DNA from 3 places in the uncultured Bacillus sp. genome. Region 3 is predicted to be linked to each of the others. Evidence: riboswitches for the same ligand, from Rfam matches in the RefSeq annotation. Region 3 holds a riboswitch; each other region holds the start of a gene.
The links. A riboswitch is a leader RNA that binds a small molecule or an ion and turns the genes downstream of it on or off. The one in region 3 is predicted to bind cyclic di-AMP.
Positions count from the first base shown of each region.

Region 1: linked by a shared signal. The riboswitch ahead of kimA (potassium transporter KimA) and the one ahead of ktrA (potassium uptake protein KtrA) in region 3 are both predicted to bind cyclic di-AMP.
Region 2: linked by a shared signal. The riboswitch ahead of Q5C82_RS14765 (dicarboxylate/amino acid:cation symporter) and the one ahead of ktrA (potassium uptake protein KtrA) in region 3 are both predicted to bind cyclic di-AMP.

Region 1 is NZ_CATYRA010000008.1:180,365-187,974, reverse strand. It holds gene Q5C82_RS14690 (pyruvate oxidase) at 1-1,571, opposite strand, end outside; gene Q5C82_RS14685 (NUDIX hydrolase) at 1,638-2,087, opposite strand; gene kimA (potassium transporter KimA) at 2,145-3,968, opposite strand; cyclic di-AMP (ydaO/yuaA leader) riboswitch at 4,161-4,305, opposite strand; gene Q5C82_RS14675 (cellulose biosynthesis cyclic di-GMP-binding regulatory protein BcsB) at 4,455-6,551, opposite strand; gene Q5C82_RS14670 (glycosyltransferase) at 6,557-7,610, opposite strand, start outside.
Region 2 is NZ_CATYRA010000008.1:195,654-203,263, forward strand. It holds gene dctS (two-component system sensor histidine kinase DctS) at 1-1,298, shown strand, start outside; gene dctR (two-component system response regulator DctR) at 1,288-1,968, shown strand; gene dctP (C4-dicarboxylate transporter DctP) at 2,088-3,353, shown strand; gene Q5C82_RS14760 (AI-2E family transporter) at 3,503-4,555, shown strand; cyclic di-AMP (ydaO/yuaA leader) riboswitch at 4,604-4,734, shown strand; gene Q5C82_RS14765 (dicarboxylate/amino acid:cation symporter) at 4,808-6,046, shown strand; gene Q5C82_RS14770 (ABC transporter ATP-binding protein) at 6,138-7,064, shown strand; gene Q5C82_RS14775 (ABC transporter permease) at 7,057-7,610, shown strand, end outside.
Region 3 is NZ_CATYRA010000018.1:26,237-33,846, reverse strand. It holds gene Q5C82_RS19890 (DinB family protein) at 1-46, shown strand, start outside; gene Q5C82_RS19885 (MOSC domain-containing protein) at 52-633, opposite strand; gene gbsB (choline dehydrogenase) at 721-1,929, opposite strand; gene betB (betaine-aldehyde dehydrogenase) at 1,945-3,417, opposite strand; gene gbsR (transcriptional regulator GbsR) at 3,612-4,154, shown strand; gene bslA (biofilm surface layer hydrophobin BslA) at 4,361-4,906, shown strand; cyclic di-AMP (ydaO/yuaA leader) riboswitch at 5,052-5,200, shown strand; gene ktrA (potassium uptake protein KtrA) at 5,274-5,942, shown strand; gene ktrB (Ktr system potassium transporter KtrB) at 5,949-7,286, shown strand; gene Q5C82_RS19850 (YiaA/YiaB family inner membrane protein) at 7,322-7,585, opposite strand.

The sequences.
Region 1 (7,610 bases), on a different contig from region 3:
ACGACCGGCTGGTCAGCATGTAACGCCTCATGGAAAGCGGGTGCAAGCTCTTCAACTTTGGTCACCTTGATGCCCTTTGCTCCGCAGCTTTCTGCAAATGCTGCATAGTCGACATTTTGCAGCTTCGTGACATAGTCGATATTGCCTTTGACCTGCTGCTCGTACTCGATCATGCCGAGATTTTCGTTGTTTAAAATGACGACAGTGATTGGGAGCTTGTATTTGACGGCGGTCGGGAGATCCTGCATGACCATGGAAAAGCCCCCGTCACCGCAGACAGCGATCGCCTGGCGCTCCGGTTCGGCCAAGCTTGACGCGATCGCTCCCGGCAGGCCGCAGCCCATTGTCGCAAGCCAGCTGGAAACGATGAAATCCTGGTTTTCGTTCATTTTGAAATGACGCGCCATCCAGACTGTTACAGTGCCGACATCTACAGAAAGCACCGCATTATCAGCTGCCGCTTCCTGAAGACGTGCCACGACCTGCTGGGGTCTGAGCGGTGTTTCCGCCTCAGTCTCATCTTTTTCAATTTCGTTCCACCAATGCTGCATATGTTCAGTGCAGGCTTCCAGAAACCTTCTGTCTTCCTTCCGTTCAATAAACTCCGTCAACTCGCGCAGGCCAAGAGCCGAATCACAGACAAGTCCCGCTGTCACCGGATAGCGTTTTCCGATTTTCGCCGGATCTGAATCGAGCTGGATCGCCGGCGTGTCATCAGGCAAATAATCGCGGTACGGGAATGAAGTCCCGAGCATGATTAATAAATCACATTCCTCCATTGCCTCGTAGGCTGGCTTTGTGCCGATCTGCCCAAGGTTGCCGAGAAAATGCGGATGCTTATCGGGGACCACGCCTTTTGCCGGGAGCGTGACAACGATCGGGGCTGCAGCTTTGTCCGCAAACTCCAGGAGCTCCCGTTTCGCCTTTTTCATTCCCTGCCCCGCCAAGATTATCGGCTTCTTAGCGTTATTGATATATTGCGCGCAAGTGACAAGCTGTTCTTTTTTCGGTTCAAGGTTCCCTTCAATATACACTGGTGAGGTGTGCACAGGCTCACGTTTGATTTTCTCCGCAAACAAATCATCAGACACGCTTAATACCGCAACGCCTTTTTTACTGTAGGCGGTGCGGATCGCCTGATTCAAGAGATCCGGCAGTGATTCCGCACTATGTACCTCTCTGTTGAACACAGCCACGTCTTCAAACATTTGCTCAAGCTTGATCTCCTGAAAATAATCCCGTCCGACTTCGCCTGATGAAACCTGTCCTGCAATTGCCAGCACAGGGGCGCCGTCCGCTTTTGCATCATATAAACCGTTTAATAAGTGTACTGCACCCGGGCCTGCGATTGACAGGCAGACGCCGATCTTGCCGGTGAGTTTTGCCTCAGCCGCGGCTGCCAGCGCCGCCACCTCTTCATGGCGGGTTTGAATGAATTTCAATTGATTTCTTTCGTGTCTTAAATCTTCAATAAACTCATTTATACTGTCTCCAGGGATGCCATAAACATGATCAACTCCCCATTGTTCAAGCAGTTCTGTCATTGCTTGTCCTGCAGTTTTATGTGCCATGCCGTATCCTCCTTTTTCCTTTTTTCAATACCACCGGAGAATAGCTTTAAAACCCGGAGACCTTTATCACTTGCCCAGTCTTCTTTTCAACAGGTCGATCGCCGCAACCATACCTCTGTCCTTGAGGGTGATGGTTGTATCTAGAGCGCCATTAACGAAATCTTTGATTTGCCTTTTTCGGTTCGGCACCATAAAAAGCGGCAAACGCTGCGGAGAAAACCACTTCAATCCCGCTGTCTCCATCCCGTTCGCTATCGCTTGTCCGCCTGTTATGTGTCCAGCAAATACATGCTGCTCATCTTGAAACTTTGGCCTTTGGTAGACACCTATTTTCGCAGAAAGCGCTGCGCTGTATCCCGTTTCTTCCAATACCTCCCGAACTGCCGCTTCCTCAGCCGTTTCCTCGGGATCGACCCTGCCGCCCGGCAGATCCCATAAAGGAACATCCTTTCGTTTAACCAGCAGAATCTGCTGATTTTCGTTCAACACGATCACAAATGCACCTTGTGTAAACATTGTATTTCTCCTTTTTTCGCAAAAAAAGACCAAGGTGTTTCCCTTGGTCCTAGAGCTTTACTTTTTAAAATGATACGGCAGCGTGGCAACCATTATGTCCTTTTTCCAGAACAGCCGGACTCTGAGGAGGAAGGCTGATTGGTTGTGAAGGATGGTGTGCCAGCGTTTTTTCGTAATAAATTGCGGAAACAGCACCATGACGGAAAACTGCTCCTTCTTCGCTTTTGCTTCTACAGTTTCCAAAAACTTATCAAACGGATGGACGAGGCTTCTGTACGAGGAGTGAAGCGTGACGAGACGCACTCCGTTATTGAGCTCTTCCCAGCGTTTTTCAACTTTCTTTTCCTGTTCTCTGTCAAATGACACGTGAACGGCGATAACCTGGTCGGACAGTGATTTTGCGTATTGAATCGATTTTTGCACGACGGTAGTAACACCGGCTACAGGCACAATCACAACCGTGCCTTTGATTTCTTCTGGCTCTTTGTCTACGATGCGAAGCTGTTCACCGACAGCTGTGTAGTGATTTTTAATCGCAAAAAACAGCAAAACGACGATAGGCATAAAGATTAACACAGGCCATACAACATTAAACTTCGTCACAAACAGGATCGACAGAACCATAAACGAAATCAAAGCGCCGCAGGAGTTGATCAGCATTTTTCCGATCCACCCTTTTGGTTTTTGCTTAATCCATTTGATGCACATACCGGTTTGCGAAAGCGTAAATGGAATAAATACGCCCACAGCATATAACGGGATTAAGTGCTCTGTCTGTCCTCCAAATAGCACGATGAGCACAATCGAAGCAACGCCTAAAAAGATAATCCCATTTGAGAAGCCTAAGCGGTCGCCTCTGACTGTAAACATACGCGGCATATACTGGTCTCTCGCCAGGTTGAAGGCAAGCTGCGGGAAGGCTGAAAATCCCGTATTTGCCGCAAGGACCAAAATAAGTGATGTGACACCTTGGATCACATAGTAGAACACATTCCGCCCGAAGGTTTCAGAAGCAATTTGTGAGACCACCGTTTCGTCGGGCTTCGGCGCTGTTCCATAGCCGTATGCGAGCACCGTGATGCCGGAAAACAGAATCGCCAGCAAAATGCCCATCATTGCAAGAGTTCTAGCCGCGTTCCGCGCAGGCGGGTTTTTGAAAGCAGGAATCGCGTTAGAAATGGCCTCAACCCCGGTCAAGGCCGAGCAGCCCGAAGAAAAAGCCTTGAGCAGCAAAAACAGCGTAATGCCGGCTACAGGAGTACCGAGCGGTGTATGATGGACTGGCTGGTCTATTTGTCCTGTCATGAGTTTAAACAACCCGACTGCTATCAAAACCAAAAGTGCCATCACAAACAGATAAACCGGATAGGCTAGAATCGATGCTGATTCCGAAAGTCCGCGCAGGTTCAAAATCATAATCGCTAAAACAAGTAAAACAGCAATCGGCACATGATAATCATGCAATACAGGAAAGGCCGACGTGATTGCGTCCGTTCCTGCGGAAATACTTACAGCTACCGTTAAAATATAATCGACAAGCAATGAACCGCCTGCGATCAATCCCGGCTTTTCGCCAAGGTTTTCTTTCGAAACCACATACGCCCCGCCGCCCTGCGGGTAAGCATAAATAATTTGCCTGTATGAAAGAATCAGTGCGAGCAGCAATATGAGGACGCCAATCGCAATCGGAATGGAGTACCAAAATGCAGCAGCACTGATTGTTGCCAAAATGATTAAAATTTGTTCTGTGCCATATGCGACAGATGAAAGCGCATCTGAGGAAAGCATCGCCAAGGCTTTTAATTTCGTCAGTTTTTGCTCTCCAGCGGCTTGAGATTTTAGTGGTTTCCCAATCAAAAAACGTTTGATTGAATGATACATCGATGTCTTCCCCTTTTAATTTCTCATTTTTCAATTAAAACAATAAAAACATCAGCATCTAGCTCTCACATTTTGTAATAGTCCTTTCTGCTACGATGTCTCTGTATCGATTTGCATTCTAAAAATGAACAGCAAAAAACACAGAGGCAAACGGATGCCCCTGTGCCATTACATCGAACACAGGTTTCATTCATCTCCTCTCACGAACGCTTACGAGGTTAGCTGACGGATTCGGGCATATGAGAGTTTGCCCTACCTAAAAAGGATTCACCCCAACGGCAAAAAAGCCGTTCTAATGGGTCCCCCGCTCTGATTTCAGATTAAGCGATTTGTTTTCTAAAAGAGATCATACTCCCGTTCCTGCACGTTGTAAAGAGGCTTATTGGCCGGGCGGAAAAAATAAAATGATAGGTTCCACAAATGGAATTTACATACCAAAAATAAAAAAACAGAGGCTAGATTGCCTCTGTTTTATTCTGTATCTGTCTATCTTTTTCTTCGTCTTACGGCAACCCAAATGAACACTGCCGCAATCACCATAATAAGTGCCAGCACACCAATATACAGCCATTTCTGGCTATTATCCTGTGATGGTTGTTCTGCGCTGGAACTGTTAGTTTCTGATTTGAGCTGCTGGTGGTTTGTAAACACCTGCTGGCTGGTGGTTTCGTTAACGACGGTTGCCGAGTCATCGGTACTATTCAGATAACTGATGATCTCTTTCGTGACAGCCGTGCCAGTTCCTTTTGATGGTGTAAAGACAGCCATTGTGTAGCGTGAATCCCAAAGAGATGCTTGAGTAAATGCCACTTGTTTTGTTGTCTCATTCAGCATCTCAAAACCTGATACATCAAACGAGCCGTTCTTCGCTTGCGGAACAAGCAGATCTGATGATTTCTCGTTCAGGAGAGGAAATTGATCGGTACCCCCTATGAAAATGAGGTTCCTTCCTTTGGCATCATTTGCTGTTACGTCAGATGATTTCTTGACCGTATATGAATGCTGCCCTTCGCTGCCAAAGGACTCCGTTACGAGAGAAAGCTCCTCAAACTTCAATTGGCTTACGGTGTCAGGAAGCACGATTAGCGTTGTTTGTTCCTGATTTCCGGCGTAAGGGAGCGGCCACTCTTGGAAATCCGCTGATGGAGACAGGTCTTTGATGGCATAAGACAATGTACTGCTTTTATCAATATAGACCCACTTTTCTTCATCTGTGGTGTTGCAAGGATTGTTTTCCTTTAGCCCAGTCGTAACGAACTGAATATCAATGTAGCGGTTTTTTTGCAGCAGCTTAGGGTCCACTTTTACCATGACATGATAGAATCCATTTTTATCTTCTTTTCCTAATTCATCAAGCCCGACCGAGTGCGGCTGGCCGTTGATCATGATCTTCAGTTCTGCCGCCTGAGAAACCGATTCGTTTTCCGCCGTTAAGGCTTGAATCGTTTCGGACTTCTTCAGCTTGAGCGACAGCTTTGCAGATTGGTTTTGGTCTAAAACCGCCGAAGCTGGATAAAAGTAATGTGCAGAAGAAGTTTTGTCAGATCCAATTGTGATATCACCTGCTCCAAAATTCTCGAGAGTCAGCTTATTGCTTTCTTTTTTTTCAGCCTGCTTAAGCTTGCTGATGGAGAGTGTATCACCACTGAGCTGGCCTGTATAAGTCTGATCCGTGATGACACTGATTTTTTCAGTGAGCACGTCAGCGGACGCCGCTTGCGCAAACAGAACCGGCAGCTGCTTGCCCTCTGCTTTCAGCACCCGCTCTGCAAGCAGCAGTTTTTCTCCTTTTGCCTGTAAGCCGGCCTGTTTCATCAGCTTTTTCACCTTGCCGTTCCAATGCTTGTCCACGCCGATGAAAATCGTCGGCTTGTCGATTTTCTTCAGTTCAGATTCCGTAACATACGACATGCTGACACTGCTGTCCACCGTTTTCAAATAGCCTTCTGTTTTCACTGCAGCTTCAATTTCTGCCGAACTTGGGTCATCCGGAATGACAATGGCGGTTTCTTCCGCTGTATTTCCCGATTGGGCGAAAGGATATGGATAATGGTCCAGCGACGTTCCCTTCGCTTCTCTGCTGTCCGCCAGCGTCAGGCGGCTGTCCGGATAAATTTTGATCCAGTTTCCGGATGTATCCTGTCTGACGCAGACGCCCTCTTTCATCACACCGTAAAATGTCAGCGATATATTGTGATAGCCTTGGGCAGACTGGCTTTTATTCAGGTTTAGCTTTACTGTTTTCCGTTTGGAATCACCATCAAGCTTTAACGTTTTGACCGGTTCATCGTCAATGACCACTGTTAACGATGATGGAGAAATTAAAAGATTTGATGCCTCGTATTCAATCACCAATTGCTGGTTGCCGGAAGAGGCGCCTGCCGGAATCTGATACGTCAGCTCCGCGCTGTCTTTTGACCCGTATAGTGTAATCAGGTCGCTTGTCAGCACCTGCTGTTTGGCTTGTTCTTGGCTGCTTTTTCCGAGGAGCGAACCGCTGACCTGCACCTCTTTGGCAAAAGCCGCTTGTCCAGTCATCGCCATGAGCATGAGACTTGTGAGAAAAATCATTATTTGTTTCAAAAAGGTCACCCGCTTTTATGTTGATTGTATCGTTCTGTTTTGTACCATTTGACCTCCTGCTTGAATAAACGGTGCTTGATTTCTACGAATAAAGAATAGATGACCAGCACAATCCATGCCTGCGAGTATGTAAAGTACATGAGAAATACGATAAAAAAGTTTTGCCTGTTCATTTCTGTTTTTTCAATGCTCAACGTAATCATGACCTCTGTCATAAATAAGAAGAAAGCCAAAATCCAGAGAATCATTGCCAAAAATCCAACCGACAAATGCAAATCATAAAACAGATTCAGGACAAATATCGTATTTGACATGATCACGCCAAAGAAAAACAGGAAATACGTAAAGAAAAAATAAAACAAATCAAAGATAATTCGTTTTCGTTTCAGCTTGAAAAACTGCGCCAAAAATTTCAGCACAACATATTGATTGCCGCGTGCCCATCTGGTGCGCTGGCGCCACCACACCTTCCACGTTTCCGGTTCCTGCTCCCAGGTGATGGCGGCAGGGAAAAAGCGAATGTGATAGCCGAGGTTATACACCCGGATCGTCAGCTCGGTATCCTCAGCGAGCGCTTTGTCATCCCAGCCTCCGAGCTTTTCAATAATGCTTCTGCGGATCGCGAAGTTGGTGCCTGGGATGGTGGCGATTTTGAACCACTTCCATCTGCCCCCCTGCGCCATCCATTGAAAACAGATCGTTTCGATATTAATAAACTTCGTCAGCAGCGTCTTTGCCGCATTGATGACGCGGAATTTCCCAACCACGGCGCCTGCCTTTTCGTCATTCATCAGGCCGAGCACGAGGTAATACACGGCCATTTTCTCAGGGGTGTTGTCGGCGTCATATACACAGATCACATCGCCGTTCGATTCGGCAAATCCAGAGTTCAGTGCAGAGGATTTGCCTTTTCCGGCGTTAGGCGGTTTTGTGATCACCATTTTGATAAAATCGTATTTCTCGGAAAATTCATTGACGATATCACCCGTCCGGTCTGAAGAATTATCGTTTACCACAATAATCTCCAGACGGTCCTTCGGATAATAAAGGTTGACCATC
Region 2 (7,610 bases), on a different contig from region 3:
GTACAAGCATCGGCAAGAAATCTGAGGGTGCAGACGAAGAGGCGGCGTTTGCGGAGCACATTTATTTCTCAGAAGCAAAGGGCGAGATCGGCACGGCGGTCCGGGCTTTTTATCCGGTGAAGGATCATGATCTGAACCAGATTGGCGTGGTGCTTGTCGGGAAAACACTGCCGGGGATCGCAGACATCCTGCTTCATTTAAAGCGTGATATCACATTCATCGTTGTGCTTACACTCGGCTTCGGCCTTGCAGGATCATTTCTGCTGGCCCGTCATATCAAAAAACAAATGTTTCAGCTTGAGCCACATGAGATTGTCCGAATGTATGAAGAACGGACAGCGACGTTTCACTCAATGAATGAAGGCGTAATTGCCATTGACAACCGGCTCATCATTACAATTTTCAATGAAAAAGCGAAACAGATCTTTGAGGTGCAGGGGGATCTGGTAGGGAAGGTGATTTGGGACGTTCTCAAGGATTCGCGACTGCCCGAAATCGTGGAGCGGAACAAAGCGGTTTATAATGAAGAAATTCGCGTCAGCGGAAAGGTCATCATGAGCAGCAGAATTCCGATTGTCATGAAGAAAAAAGTCATCGGCGCCGTCGCTATTTTTCAGGACAGAACGGAAGCCGCTAAGATGGCAGAGGAATTGACGGGTGTCAAAAACTTTGTGGAGGCGCTCCGCGTTCAAAACCATGAGCATATGAATAAGCTGCATACAATCGCCGGCCTCATCCAGCTGGGGAAATCTGAAAAAGCCTTGCAGCTTGCATTTCAGGCATCAACTGAGCAGGAAAATGTGACTGAATTTCTGCACCGCTCGATTCAAAATGACGCCGCGGCGGGCCTTCTATTAAGTAAAATCAGAAGAGGAAGGGAGCTCGGCATTGCTGTTCATATAGATGAAAACAGCAGTCTTCAGCAATTTCCCGAGCATGTTGACCAGCATGATATTGTCGTGCTTCTCGGCAACCTGATTGAAAATGCCTTCGGTTCATTTGAGACGGTTCAATCTGATGATAAACGAATTGACATCAGCATCGAACAAACGGATGATATCCTTGCCATTTTAATAGAAGATAACGGCTGCGGGATTGAACCGGCACATATGCCGCACCTTTACGACAAAGGATTTACGGTCAATAAAACAGGCGGCACAGGCTATGGCCTGTATTTAGTGAAACAAATCACAGACAAAGGATCGGGTACGATAGAAGTTGATTCACACGCGGGACAGGGGACATCTTTTTCTATCGTTTTTCCAATGAAGGGGGAGGAAGCACAGCATGGCTCGTAAGGAATGGAAGGTTCTGCTCATTGAAGACGATCCGATGGTTCAAGAGGTAAACAAGGATTTCATCACAACTGTCAAAGGCTTTACTGTCTGTGCAACGGCGGGAAACGGGGAAGAGGGCATTAAGCTGATTAAAGAAAAACAGCCCGACCTCGTCATTCTCGATGTGTACATGCCGAAAAAAGACGGAATCAAAACCTTGCAGGAGATCAGAAAGCAAAAACTTGAAGTGGATGTCATCGTCGTCTCCGCTGCAAAAGACAAAGAAACGATCTCTCTTATGCTGCAAAATGGAGCGGCCGACTATATCTTAAAACCGTTTAAGCTTGAGCGAATGAGACAGGCGCTTGAAAAGTACAAGCAATATAAACAAAAACTAGAAGCGAGTGATACGCTGTCCCAAGAACAGCTCGATGCGATCCTGAATATTCCGCAGCAGGTCGTACAGGATCTGCCGAAAGGGCTGAATCATTTCACGATGAATGAAGTCACTGCTTTTTTGAAGCAGCAAACCGCATCTCTTTCTGCGGAAGAGGTCGCCAAGGCGCTCGGCATCGCCAGAGTGACAGCCAGACGATACCTTGATTATCTAGAAAAAACCGGAACCATTAAATTGGACGTTCAATACGGCGGAGTCGGCAGGCCCGTCAACCGCTACGTGTTGAAAGGATAAACTTGAGACCAAAAAGACCAAAATGTCCGTTATGATCATAAACTTCCCCAGTCTGTATGAAAACGCTATCATTCTAGTAAGAAAGACACAAAGGAGAATAGGACAGGGGGATGCAGGATATGAAACTGTTTAAAAATTTAACAGTTCAGGTCATAACTGCGGTCATCATTGGGGTCATTGTCGGACTGGTCTGGCCGGATGTCGGCAAAGAAATGAAACCGCTTGGCGATACATTTATCAACGCTGTTAAAATGGTGATCGCTCCAATCATTTTCTTCACAATCGTTCTCGGGATTGCAAAAATGGGCGATATGAAGAAGGTTGGAAAAGTAGGGGGAAAAGCGTTTATTTATTTCGAGGTTGTCACTACCCTCGCACTCATTATCGGTTTATTTGTCGTCAATATCATGAAACCGGGCGCGGGTCTTGATTACAGCAAGCTTGAAAAGGGAGATGTATCACAATACACGCAAAATGGCGGTCAGGGAATCGACTGGATTGAATTTATCACACATATTGTTCCGTCCAACATGGTTGATGCCTTCGCAAAAGGGGACATTTTGCAGGTCTTATTCTTTTCTATTCTTTTCGGAGTCGGTCTTGCGGCATTAGGTGAAAAAGGGAAAAGCGTCATTGATTTCTTCGACAAGATTTCTCACGTCTTTTTCAAAATCATCGGCTACATCATGCGTGCCGCGCCAATCGGGGCATTCGGGGCGATGGCGTATACGATCGGGCACTTCGGTCTCGATTCCATCAAGCCTCTGGCAAGCTTAATGATGTCTGTTTATATTACGATGTTCCTGTTTGTGTTTGTTGCTTTAAATCTCATCTGCAAGCTTTACGGATTCAGCCTGTGGAATTACCTCCGCTTCATTAAAGATGAGCTTCTGATCGTGCTTGGCACAAGCTCATCAGAATCGGTGCTTCCGCGAATGATGGATAAAATGGAGCGCTACGGCTGTTCGAAATCGGTTGTCGGGCTTGTCATTCCGACGGGCTATTCGTTTAACCTTGACGGCACATCTATTTATTTATCAATGGCGACGGTTTTTCTGGCACAGGTGTTTGGAGTAGACCTCAGCATCGGCCAGCAAATTACAATTATCCTCGTTCTGATGCTGACATCGAAGGGAGCGGCAGGTGTGACGGGAAGCGGATTTATCGTCCTTGCCTCAACACTGTCCGCGCTTCAGGTCATTCCGCTGGAGGGCCTTGCACTCCTGCTTGGGGTCGATCGTTTCATGAGTGAAGGAAGAGCGATTGTGAATCTGATCGGAAACGGAATCGCCACGATCATTGTTGCAAAAAGCGAAAATGAATTCGATGAAGCAAAAAGCATAGAGGCTGTTGAAGGCATGAAAAAAATGAAAACAGCAGTCTGAAGAAAAGAACGGCCCATCCATGAGGCCGTTTTTTTAATTGTTTAAGAATAATTAAGGTGGGGACAGAGACCTCAGCATTTTTTTGTTATATAATTTACAAATGGATACTATATTGAATGAAGGACGTTTGTCCTAACAGGAGTGTATAAATGGCCGCTTTAGTTAAATTTTTTCAGCACCCGGGAGTAAGGCGTTTTTCCATCTTTGTCGTGTTAACTGGTGTGTTATATCTATTTAAGAGCATGATCAACTTAATATTGCTTACCTTCATTTTCACATTTCTTATGGATCGTTTGGAGCTTGTCGTACGGCAGTTTTTAAGCCGGTTCTTCCGCGTGAGCCAGCGGGTTGTCATTACGTTTCTTTACATGTTGCTGGCTGTGCTGCTTACAGTTGGAGGTTTTGTGTTTTATCCTGTCGTCGCTGCGCAGATTCAGCAGCTGGTTAAGCAGATTAAACATATTGCATATCACCCGGACACCATCCCTTTCTTTGATGAGATCACGAGTGTTTTCGGAGATATTAACATCAGTTCATATGTCAAAGAGGGCTTCAATGTGGTGTATACGTATCTGGCCGATATCAGCACTTTCGGCTTGCAGATCGTAATGGCGCTCATTCTCAGTATGTTTTTCTTATTTGAGAAAAAGCGGCTTACTGAGTTCATGGCGAAATTTAAAACAAGCAAACTGAGGGTCTTTTATGAGGAAATTTCTTTTTTCGGAAGCAAATTTGCAAGAACGTTCGGCAAGGTGCTTGAGGCTCAATTCATCATTGCGCTTGTCAACTGTATTCTGACGTTTATCGCACTTTGGATTATGCATTTCCCGCAGCTGTTTGGGCTTTCAATTATGGTGTTCTTCCTTGGATTGATCCCTGTAGCAGGCGTCGTCATTTCTCTGATCCCGCTGAGTATTATCGCTTACAGTACTGGCGGCGGAATGTATGTGCTCTACATTGTGCTTGTCATATTCGCCATACATGCGATCGAAACGTATTTCTTAAATCCGAAGCTGATGTCTGCGAAAACGGAGCTGCCGATCTTTTTCACCTTCACAGTACTCATTTTCTCTGAGCACTTTTTCGGCATTTGGGGTTTAATTATCGGGATTCCGATCTTTGTGTTTCTCCTAGATATTCTTGATGTCACCAACAAGGAAGAAGGACCCAAAAGATTCCAAGAAAAAAGTAACAAAAAATAGTTTACAAAATTGGATCTTTTCTGTATAAATAAACTAAATCATACAATAGTAAGCCACACGCTTAATCCTTTCATAAGGAGTGGGGGACCCAATCTTTTGGGGTTAATTTTTCATCTGAAAAACGGACATCTCTTCGTCCGAACCCGTCAGCTAACCTCATCAGCGTGAAGAGAGAGTCCTGTGGTTTGAAGATACAGCCAAAGCCCACGGGAGTCTCTCGCGGGCTTTTTTTCAAAAAAGGGAGGAATGCGGATGAAACTGGCTACAAAGATAATCATTGCATTGGTGCTAGGTGCGATAACGGGAATTATTCTTAACGTAACATCACCTGAATTATTTGAAAATTTAAATAAGTTTGTATTTGGGCCGCTTGGCACCATCTTTTTAAACCTCATTAAAATGCTTGTCGTTCCGATTGTCTTTTTCTCACTAACACTGGGAGTAGCCGGGCTGGGCGATCCTAAGAAGCTTGGCAGAATCGGTGTAAAGGCGATTTCTTATTTTCTTGTTACGACAGCAGTGGCGATTACCATTGCCATCATTTTAGCTCTAGTCATCAAACCGGGAGAGTTTGGAACGTATGATACATCGTCTGCCGAATTCACTGCTGAAAAAGCGCCAAGTATTGCGGACACCCTGTTAAACATTATTCCGACCAACCCTGTTCAAGCGATGACGGAAGGAAATATGCTGCAAATTATCGCTTTTGCCATTTTTGTAGGGCTTGGGATTACAATGCTTGGAAAAAAAGCGGATATGCTTCTCAAAGTTGTTGAACAAGGAAATGAATTAATGATGTACCTGGTGAATCTTGTAATGAAGTTCGCTCCGTATGGTACATTCGGTCTGATTGCGACAGCTATCGGAAGCCAAGGGTTCAGTGCAATGAAAGCGATGGGCTTGTACATGATTGTGGTAACCCTTGCATTACTGATACATGCGGTCGTTACCTACGGATCTACGGTTGCGCTTATAGCCAGAAGAAATCCGATTACGTTCTTTAAAAATTTCTCAGAGGTTATGGTCGTTGCATTCAGTACTTCCAGCAGCAATGCAACCCTGCCGATATCCATGGATGTGGCACAGAGGAAATTAAAAGTGCCTGAGCCGATCAGCAGCTTCGTCCAGCCGCTCGGCGCTACAATTAATATGGACGGAACAGCTATCATGCAAGGGGTAGCCACCGTCTTCATTGCGCAGGTATTCGGGCATGATCTGACATTCACTCAGCTGCTGATGGTGATACTGACGGCAGTGTTAGCAAGTGTCGGAACCGCGGGTGTTCCTGGAGTCGGTTTGATTATGCTCGCCATGGTGCTTCAATCTGTCGGCCTGCCTGTCGAGGGAATCGGATTAATTCTTGGAATTGACCGTCTGCTTGATATGCTTCGGACAGTGGTGAATACAACAGGAGACGCGGCCTGCGCCGTCATTATTACAGAAACAGAAAAGAACAAACAGCCTGAGCAAGCGCCGACTCTATCGGTTTAACCAAACATTTGGAAGCAACAAATGCTATAATACTAACAGTGCCTAATTTTTGGGCACTGTTTATTTTTTGTCGAAAAAGGAGGAAGGCTTTATGGCTGAGCCGATTTTACATATTGAAGGCCTCGATAAAAAGATTGGGTCTAAACAAATTTTAAAACAGATCAGCATGGACGTCATGGAGGGTGAAATCATCGGCCTGCTCGGTCCGAATGGTTCCGGAAAAACGACACTCATCCGTATCATCGTCGGGCTGTTAAAACAAAACAACGGAAGTGTAACAATCAGTGGTTTTCAACATGATACAGAGTTTGAAAAAGCGATGGAAGCGGTTGGAGCGATCGTCGAAAATCCTGAGTTCTATCCGTACCTGACAGGATGGGAAAACCTTAAGCACTTTGCGAATATGCACAAAAAAATAGCGGATGAACGGCTTGATGAAGTAGTGGAACGTGTAGGGCTGACATCGGCGATTCATGATAAGGTGAAAACCTATTCCCTCGGCATGCGCCAGCGTCTTGGTATTGCACAGGCGATTCTTCACCGGCCAAAGCTTCTTATTTTAGATGAACCGACAAATGGTCTTGATCCCGCCGGCATGAAGGATTTTCGCGATCATATTAAGGAGCTCGCAGAAAAGGAAGGAACAGCAGTCCTGTTCGCCACTCACTTGTTGCGTGAGGTTGAAGATCTGTGTGACCGTGTCATCATCATTCAAAAAGGTGAGATCAAAGCGGAAGTCAGCTTACATGGAACAGATCAAAAGACAGAAAAAGCGATCATTGAAGTGCAGCCGGAAGAAAAAGCGCTCAATTGGCTGGCAGGCAATCAATATCAAGCAGAGCGGCAAGACGGGGCGATTGTTGTTGAGGTAGCAAAAGAAAACATTCCAGAGCTGAACCGTTCACTTGTAGGACAAGACCTGAATGTCTTTTCCATTACGCCTTATACGCAATCACTTGAAGATGAATTCATAAAAGCGACAACTGCTCATCAAGAGGAGGGAGAAGAGCTTGTCTAAATTAATTTGGAATGAACATATGAAACTTTTTAATCGAAAGGTCACGTTGGTATCTCTTATCCTGATGGCGGTCTTTCAATTTTTCATGGCCTTGATCATTAAACGGATTGTTATCAGTGCCGGAACGGATGAAAACTTCATCGGCTATTTATCGTATACACCGAGCCTGAACATCCTGCTGCAAGCTTTAACAATCGTGATTGCAGCGACGATTGTTTCGATGGAATTTGATAAAAAGACGATCAAATTTTTGCTCATCCGTCCTGTTAAACGCCAAAAGGTTTTTTGGTCAAAATTAATCACAGTCGTGATGGTCAGCTTTTATTTGTATCTGGCATACTACATTTTGGCATTATTATTCGGTCTCGTCTTTTTCGGCACATCCGTGAGCGCGGAATCAAAGACATTGCTGATCAACACCTTGGCGCTGATCGGCTCAAACTGGCTTGAAGCCGTAATGATGGGATTATTCGGGCTGCTTTGTTCTTCACTGTTCCGCAACAGCGCGGTAGCAGTTGTCGTTTCTTTTGTCGTTTTATACGGAGC
Region 3 (7,610 bases):
CCTCAGCCAGATTAAAGAAATTAAAGAGAGAATAGAAAGGGCCTGATTTGATCAGACCCTTTCTGCTTTTCGTGGTTTGGCTTTCCGCTGATAGGAATGAACATCTATTTCATCACCTGCGTAAACAGCTCCGGGTCTCTCAACAATGCAGACAATCCCTCTTATGCCCAGTGCGTGGCGGACAAAAGCCGGGGCCAGCTTCGGCTTGTCCGGATAATAAGACTGAATGACTTCTCCCGGCTGAATACACGGATCATTTTCTCCCTCACACAGCAAAGCGGCTCCGCTTGGAAAAATGAGCCGGCTTCCTTCTTTTAATGAAGTAAGATCAGGTATGCCGCTGACTGCCACATTCGCACCGAGCCATTCCGGCAAAATGCTCGGCACTCCCATTTTTAAAGCAATTTCATCACATTCCTCTATTGAAACAATAGAAATTTGTCTCCGGTTGAAAATTTCAGTCCCTCTTGAAAACATCGGTTCTCTAGCCCCCGCTTTTTTGGTCAGGCCAAAATGCAAGTCGCCGGGGATGCCGCCATAATCAAAATCAAGCTTGTCCATTTGCTTTGTTACGAAGCTTTCTGTATCTGCGATATATACGCCTTCGGCTTTTGCAGCCATACGCTTCCACATCAGCAGCACCTTCCTTCTTCTCTAAAATTTCCATCTATGCTACATTATCCAGAAAAATCCCGCTCTGTAAAAGAGCGGGACATGTAGTTATACCGTTTTAGGTGTAAGGTTAAAGCAGCGCTTGTAGATCCAATTATATGCTTTTTCATTTAAATCTCTAGGGTTTCCGAAGGTTTGCGGATCTTTCATCGCTTCTTTTGACAAGCGTTCGATCATATCAGGTGATACTCCCTGCTCTTCTAAAGTCGGTACCTCTAAGTCTTCGACCAGGTCATACATCCAATTGACAGATGCTTTCGCAGCTTCTTCTGTTGTCATATTGCTTGTATCAATACCGAACGCTTTCGCAATACGTGCAAATTTCTCAGGGTAGCCCTTCCAGTTGTACTCCATGACAGGACCCATCATCGCAGCCACACCTTGACCGTGAGCGACTGGGATAATACCGCCAAGCGTTTGGCTCATTGCATGAGCCGCGCCCGCTGATTCACTGCCGTAAGAAAGACCTGCAAGCATCGCAGCCTGCGCCATTCCATATCTTGCTTCCAGATCCTCTCCGTCAGCAAATGCTCTTTTAATGTAATGAGCGGCATATTCAATCGCCATCAAGGCAACTGCATCCGTGATTGGCTGCGCAAATTTCATTGTATAGCACTCAATGGCATGAGCAAGCGCATCAATTCCCGTCATGGCTGTTACATGCGGAGGCATTGAAATATGAAGTTCAGGATCAATGATGGTCAGGTGCGCTGCAATCAGTGGACCGCCCGTGTTGAATTTAAATTCCCTTTCTTCATCTGTGATAACTGCCCATTGGGTTACTTCTGATCCAGTTCCAGCCGTTGTCGGAATTGTCGTCAGCGGAGGAATACGATTTTCCAGCGGTTTTTTCCCATCTGCCGCTTCATAATCCAGCACGCTTCCTTCGTGAGTGGCTTCTACTCCGATTGCTTTTGCAGTATCCATGGAGCTTCCGCCTCCGACTGCCACCAAACCATTACAGTTCTCTTTTTTGTAGAGCTCAGACCCTTCATTTACCAGACGGACAGGCGGGTTTGGCTCTACTTTATTAAAGAGCACCACTTCAATGCCTGCTTCTTTAAGTGATTCGATAACTGGATCTACGACGCCGGCTTTATAAATTCCAGGGTCTGTGACAAGGAGTGCTTTTGAAACGCCAAGCGCAGCTACTTCTTCACCCGTATTCTTGACGGCTCCGATTCCGTGCTTAATCACAGTCGGAATTTCAAATGTGTGGAATTTGTGCATGCTTTCTATTTTCATATTTAATGTCATCATTAACTCCCCCTCTTATGAATTGAACCAATTAACCGCTGCCGGTTTTGTATTACGATACACATGTTTGACTTCTGTGTATTCTTCAAGACCTATTTTTCCAAGCTCGCGTCCGAACCCGGATTGCTTATAGCCGCCCCATGGCGCCTGTGCAAAGTACGGATGGAAATCGTTAATCCAAACTGTCCCCATTCTCAAGCGGGCTGCTACGCGTTCGCACTTTTCAATATCTTTTGACCATACCGCTCCGGCCAAGCCATAGATGGTATCATTCGCAAGCGCGATGACCTCTTTTTCAGAGCTGAAGGTTTCAACTGTCAATACAGGACCGAAAACCTCTTCCTGAACGATTCTCATGTCAGATTTACAGTTTGAGAAAATAGTAGGTTCGTAGAAAAAGCCGTTTTGCAGCGCAGGGTCTTTCGGACGTTTGCCTCCTGTCTCCAGCTTCGCGCCTTCTTTTATCCCGATCTCTACATATTTTTCTACTTTTGCCCTGTGCTCTGCCGAAATAAGCGGGCCGCTTTCTGTCTCTGCGTGAAAACCATTTCCGAGTTTTATGCGTTTTGCCCGTTTGACTAGCTCTGCTAAAAATTGATCGTGAATGGCATCTTCAACAAGCAAGCGCGAACCGGCTGAGCATACTTGGCCGGCGTGGAAAAACACAGCGTTTAATGCCTGATCGACCGCAACCTCTAGATCTGCGTCCTTGAAAACGATATTTGGATTTTTTCCGCCAAGTTCAAGTGCAATTTTTTTGACGTTTCCGCTTGCCGCCTGCATGATTTTTTTGCCTGTTTCGATTCCACCCGTAAACGAAATCAAATCGACGTCTTTGTTTACGGCAAGCTCGTCGCCCACTGTGGCTCCCGGTCCAAGAACAAGATTTGCAACACCTTTTGGAACACCGGCTTCTTCCATCAGCTTAAAGACTTTGATTGTCGTCAGCGGCGTGATCTCACTTGGTTTCATGACGATAGTATTTCCTGCAGCCAGTGCAGGTGCGATTTTCCAGCTCGCTTGCAGGAGCGGATAATTCCATGGAGTAATCTGGCCGCAAACCCCAATTGGCTCTCTGATGATTTTGCTTTCTGAATCAGGGATCGGAGATGAAATGATCTCTCCGCCATCTTTATCTGCCAATCCGGCGTAATATTGAAAAACATTGGCGATATCATCCATATCCGCCTTGCTTTCTTCGAGTGTTTTTCCCGTATCAAGCGATTCAAGCTCAGCCAGCTCATCAAGATCGCGTCTGATTAATTCCGCAATTTTCAGAACATTCTTCCCGCGTTCAAGCCCGGGTAGAGATGACCATTCTCCTTTGTCAAATGCTCTTCGCGCGGCTGCGATTGCCTTGATGGCGTCCTCTCGCCCTCCTTCGCTTACAATTGCAATTTCTTCTTGATTAAATGGATTGATAATGCTGCGGATCTGCTCTTTTTCGGCACTGACCCATTCTCCGTCAATATATAATGTTTGACTCATATAAGCCTCCTTGACGTAAAGTTTGTTAAATAAAAATTTAATGTTTTTAACAACCTTAATTTAACATACGAATTTTAAACTGTCAAAGCCCCATTTTGATTTTTCTTTTTGACATTTCTTTATGTTTCGTTAAGATAAAGAACATAAAGAAATAACTTAACGAATTTAATCTTCTAATAGAAAAGAGGGTCAGTATGGATGAAAATCCAGAAGTTGCAGCTATAGAACAGGCTCGGGATCTTGTTATCGACTCCATTGCTGAAACGATGGATCTTTACGGAATTACCCGCAGTGTCGGGATTTTATATGGGACGATGTATATGAGGGATGAGATGACCCTTGACGAAATGCGTGAGGAATTGCAAATGAGCAAGCCAAGCATGAGCACAGGCGTCAAAAAGCTTCAGGACTTAAATGTAGTGAAAAAAACATTTCACCGGGGCATCCGCAAGCATACATTTGTGGCTGAAAAAGATTTCTTTAAATTTTTCACAAATTTCTTTCCCCCTAAATGGGAACGGGAAGTTCAGGTAAATGTAGCAGCAATTGAAGAAGCTCAGGCTGATTTACAAGAGGTTTTAAACAAAGAAGGTCTCAATGAGGACATCAAAAATGAAGCACTGCAGTTATACGAGCAACTGGAAAGCTCTAAAGCTTACTATGATTGGCTGAAACGGCTTGCTGAATCGGTGCAGAGCGGGGAAATTTTTAAATTTATACCGATTGAAACAAAGTAAAACAAAAACGCCTGGGAAACCGGGCGTTTTTTTGTTCTTTTTTATGTAATTACTACAAATTTGAAAAATACGGGAAAAACATCCCATTTACTTCCAAAATATTTGATGGTAATTTTATGTAGGTAAAATTTGTATTTGGCCGTTCAGAGGAGGTGAAAAGCGGGCAGGCCTGAATATTTTTATAACTTTTTAGGGGGAATTTTATTATGAAACGCAAATTATTATCTTCTTTGGCAATCAGTGCATTAAGTCTTGGTTTACTCGTTTCTGCACCTTCAGCTTCTTTCGCGGCTGAATCTAAATCAACTTCCGCTCATACTGAGTCTACTATGAAAACACAGTCAACAGCTTCATTGTTCGCTACAATTACAGGGGCCAGCAAAACGGAATGGTCTTTCTCAGATATCGAATTGACGTATCGTCCAAACACGCTTCTCAGCCTTGGCGTTATGGAATTTACATTGCCAAGCGGATTTACTGCAAATACGAAAGACACAATGAACGGACGTGCGTTGCGTGAAACACAGATCCTCAATAACGGGAAAACAGTAAGAATCCCTTTGGCACTTGATTTATTAGGAGCTGGCGAGTTCAAATTAAAACTGAATAACAAAACACTTCCTGCCGCTGGTACATATACTTTCCGTGCGGAGAATAAATCATTGAGCATCGGCAATAAATTCTACGCAGAAGCAAGTATTGACGTGGCTAAGCGCAGCACTCCTCCGACTCAGCCATGCGGCTGCAACTAATCTAAAAGACCGGTTAACGCCGGTCTTTTTTGCGTTTTGACCTCCCTTTTTTCCTCTATTTCCAGTTATCTTTTTTCTAGTTTAAAATTTAAATTGACAAACTCTAGAAACAGGAGTAAATTCTTGAGTGTTCAATTTCATACAGTCTCTTTTACCGCTTAATCAAATACGAACGGGGGAACCAACGATTGGCTGTTTTTTTAACAGCCTTGGGGTGAATCTTACTAAGTAAGAGGGGGTACTCTGAATCCCTAATCCGACAGCTAACCTCGTAGGCGTTTACAGAGAGGAGGTCTATTAGCGACCATTCTTCGAGATGGTCTTTTTTGCTTCAAAAACGTTAATTTTACTAAGGGAGTTATGAACATTGGGAAGAATAAAAAACAAGCAATTTGCCGTGATCGGACTGGGCAGGTTTGGCGGAAGCATTTGCAAAGAGCTGCACAGAATGGGCCATGAGGTCCTTGCGATTGATATCAACGAAGAAAAGGTAAATGCATACGCTTCTTACGCAACTCATGCGGTGATCGCCAACGCCACCGAAGAAAACGAATTGCTATCGTTAGGAATACGCAATTTTGAATATGTGATCGTTGCAATCGGAGCGAATATTCAAGCGAGTACCCTGACCACCCTATTATTAAAAGAGTTTGACATCCCGAATATTTGGGTGAAGGCCCAAAACTATTATCATCATAAGGTGCTTGAAAAAATCGGTGCTGACCGCATTATTCATCCTGAAAAGGATATGGGCGTCAAGATTGCACAAAGCCTCTCTGATGAGAACGTGTTGAATTACATTGATTTATCTGATGATTACAGTATTGTCGAGCTGCTGGCAACACACAAGCTTGATTCAAAATCGATTATTGATCTGAATGTAAGAGCAAAGTACGGCTGTACAATCCTGGCCATTAAACATCATGGAGATATCCGTCTTTCTCCCGCACCTGAAGACGTCATTCACGAACAGGATTGCCTGGTGATCATGGGGCACAAAAAGGATATTAAACGTTTTGAAAACGAAGGGATGTAGACATAGGTGACACTTCAAAAGGATAAAGTGATCAAATGGGTTCGTTTTACACCGCCTCAAGTGCTTGCAATTGGTTTTTTTCTTACCATTATCATCGGGGCTGTGCTGTTAAAGCTACCGATTTCTACAATGAAGCCATTGTCATGGATAGATGCCCTTTTTACTGCAGCTTCCGCAACAACCGTTACAGGGCTTGCAGTTGTCGATACCGGTACAGAATTTACACTTTTCGGGCAAACTGTCATCATGGGGCTGATTCAGATCGGCGGGCTTGGATTTATGACTTTTGCTGTTTTGATCGTCATGATATTAGGGAAAAAAATCGGATTAAAAGAACGAATGCTGGTTCAGGAAGCCTTAAACCAGCCGACAATCGGCGGTGTCATAGGCCTTGTCAAAGTCCTGTTTCTGTTTTCCATCAGTATTGAGTTGATAGCAGCACTCATCTTATCCGTCAGGCTTGTGCCCCAGTATGGCTGGGCATCCGGCTTGTTTGCGAGTCTTTTTCACTCAATATCTGCTTTTAACAATGCCGGGTTTTCGTTGTGGCCGGATAATTTGATGAGCTACGTTGGAGATCCTACAGTTAACCTAGTGATTACTTTCTTATTTATCACAGGAGGGATCGGATTTACCGTTCTGTTTGACATTATGAAAAATCGGCGATTTAAAGCCTTTTCTCTACATACGAAAATCATGCTGACAGGAACCCTGATTCTGAATGCGGTTGCTATGCTTGTGATCTTTATTTTAGAGTACAGCAATCCCGGCACGCTCGGCCACCTGCATATAGGAGATAAACTATGGGCTTCCTATTTTCAAGCTGTGACGCCAAGAACCGCTGGCTTCAATTCTCTTGATATTGGTAGTATGAGAGAAGGAACGATTGTATTTACTTTATTATTAATGTTTATCGGAGCAGGCAGCGCTTCAACAGCGAGCGGCATTAAGCTGACTACGTTCATTGTGATTTTAATGTCTGTGATCGCTTATTTGCGAGGTAAAAAAGAAACGGTTATTTTCCGCCGCTCCATCAAATATCCGATTATCATTAAAGCTTTAGCTGTGAGCGTCATCGGTTTGTTCCTCGTGTTTTTAGGGATATTCGCCCTGACGGTCACAGAACAAGCGCCGTTTATTCAAATTGTGTTTGAAACCTTTTCCGCATTCGGAACTGTCGGTCTATCGATGGGATTGACCCCTGAACTTACAGAAGCGGGAAAATGTATCATTATTGTCATCATGTTCATTGGAAGAATTGGTCCTTTGACGTTCGTGTTTTCATTTGCGAAAACAGAGAAATCAAATATTCGTTACCCTGACGGCGAGGTATTTACGGGGTAATAACAAAAAATCCGGCGATTTAAGCGCCGGATTTTTTATGATTCGATATGAGATTGATTTTGCCTTTTTTCCTGTTCCGCGATGATTTCGTTATCCTCTGCGTTATCACGGGTCACTTTTTGTGTAAGAATCGCACCGACCGCTACAAGTATCATAACAGCGATGTAATAGCCTTTTTCGTTGAGTTCCAGATTATCAGCATTATAGAGTCCGATACTAAACAAAAATACTCCCGCAAAAAAAGTGAAATAAGCTAATACTGTAAAGGCAACCGTGTTTCTCCGTCTATATTTCTGCACCTTTGTTCCCTCCTGAAAGCATAGT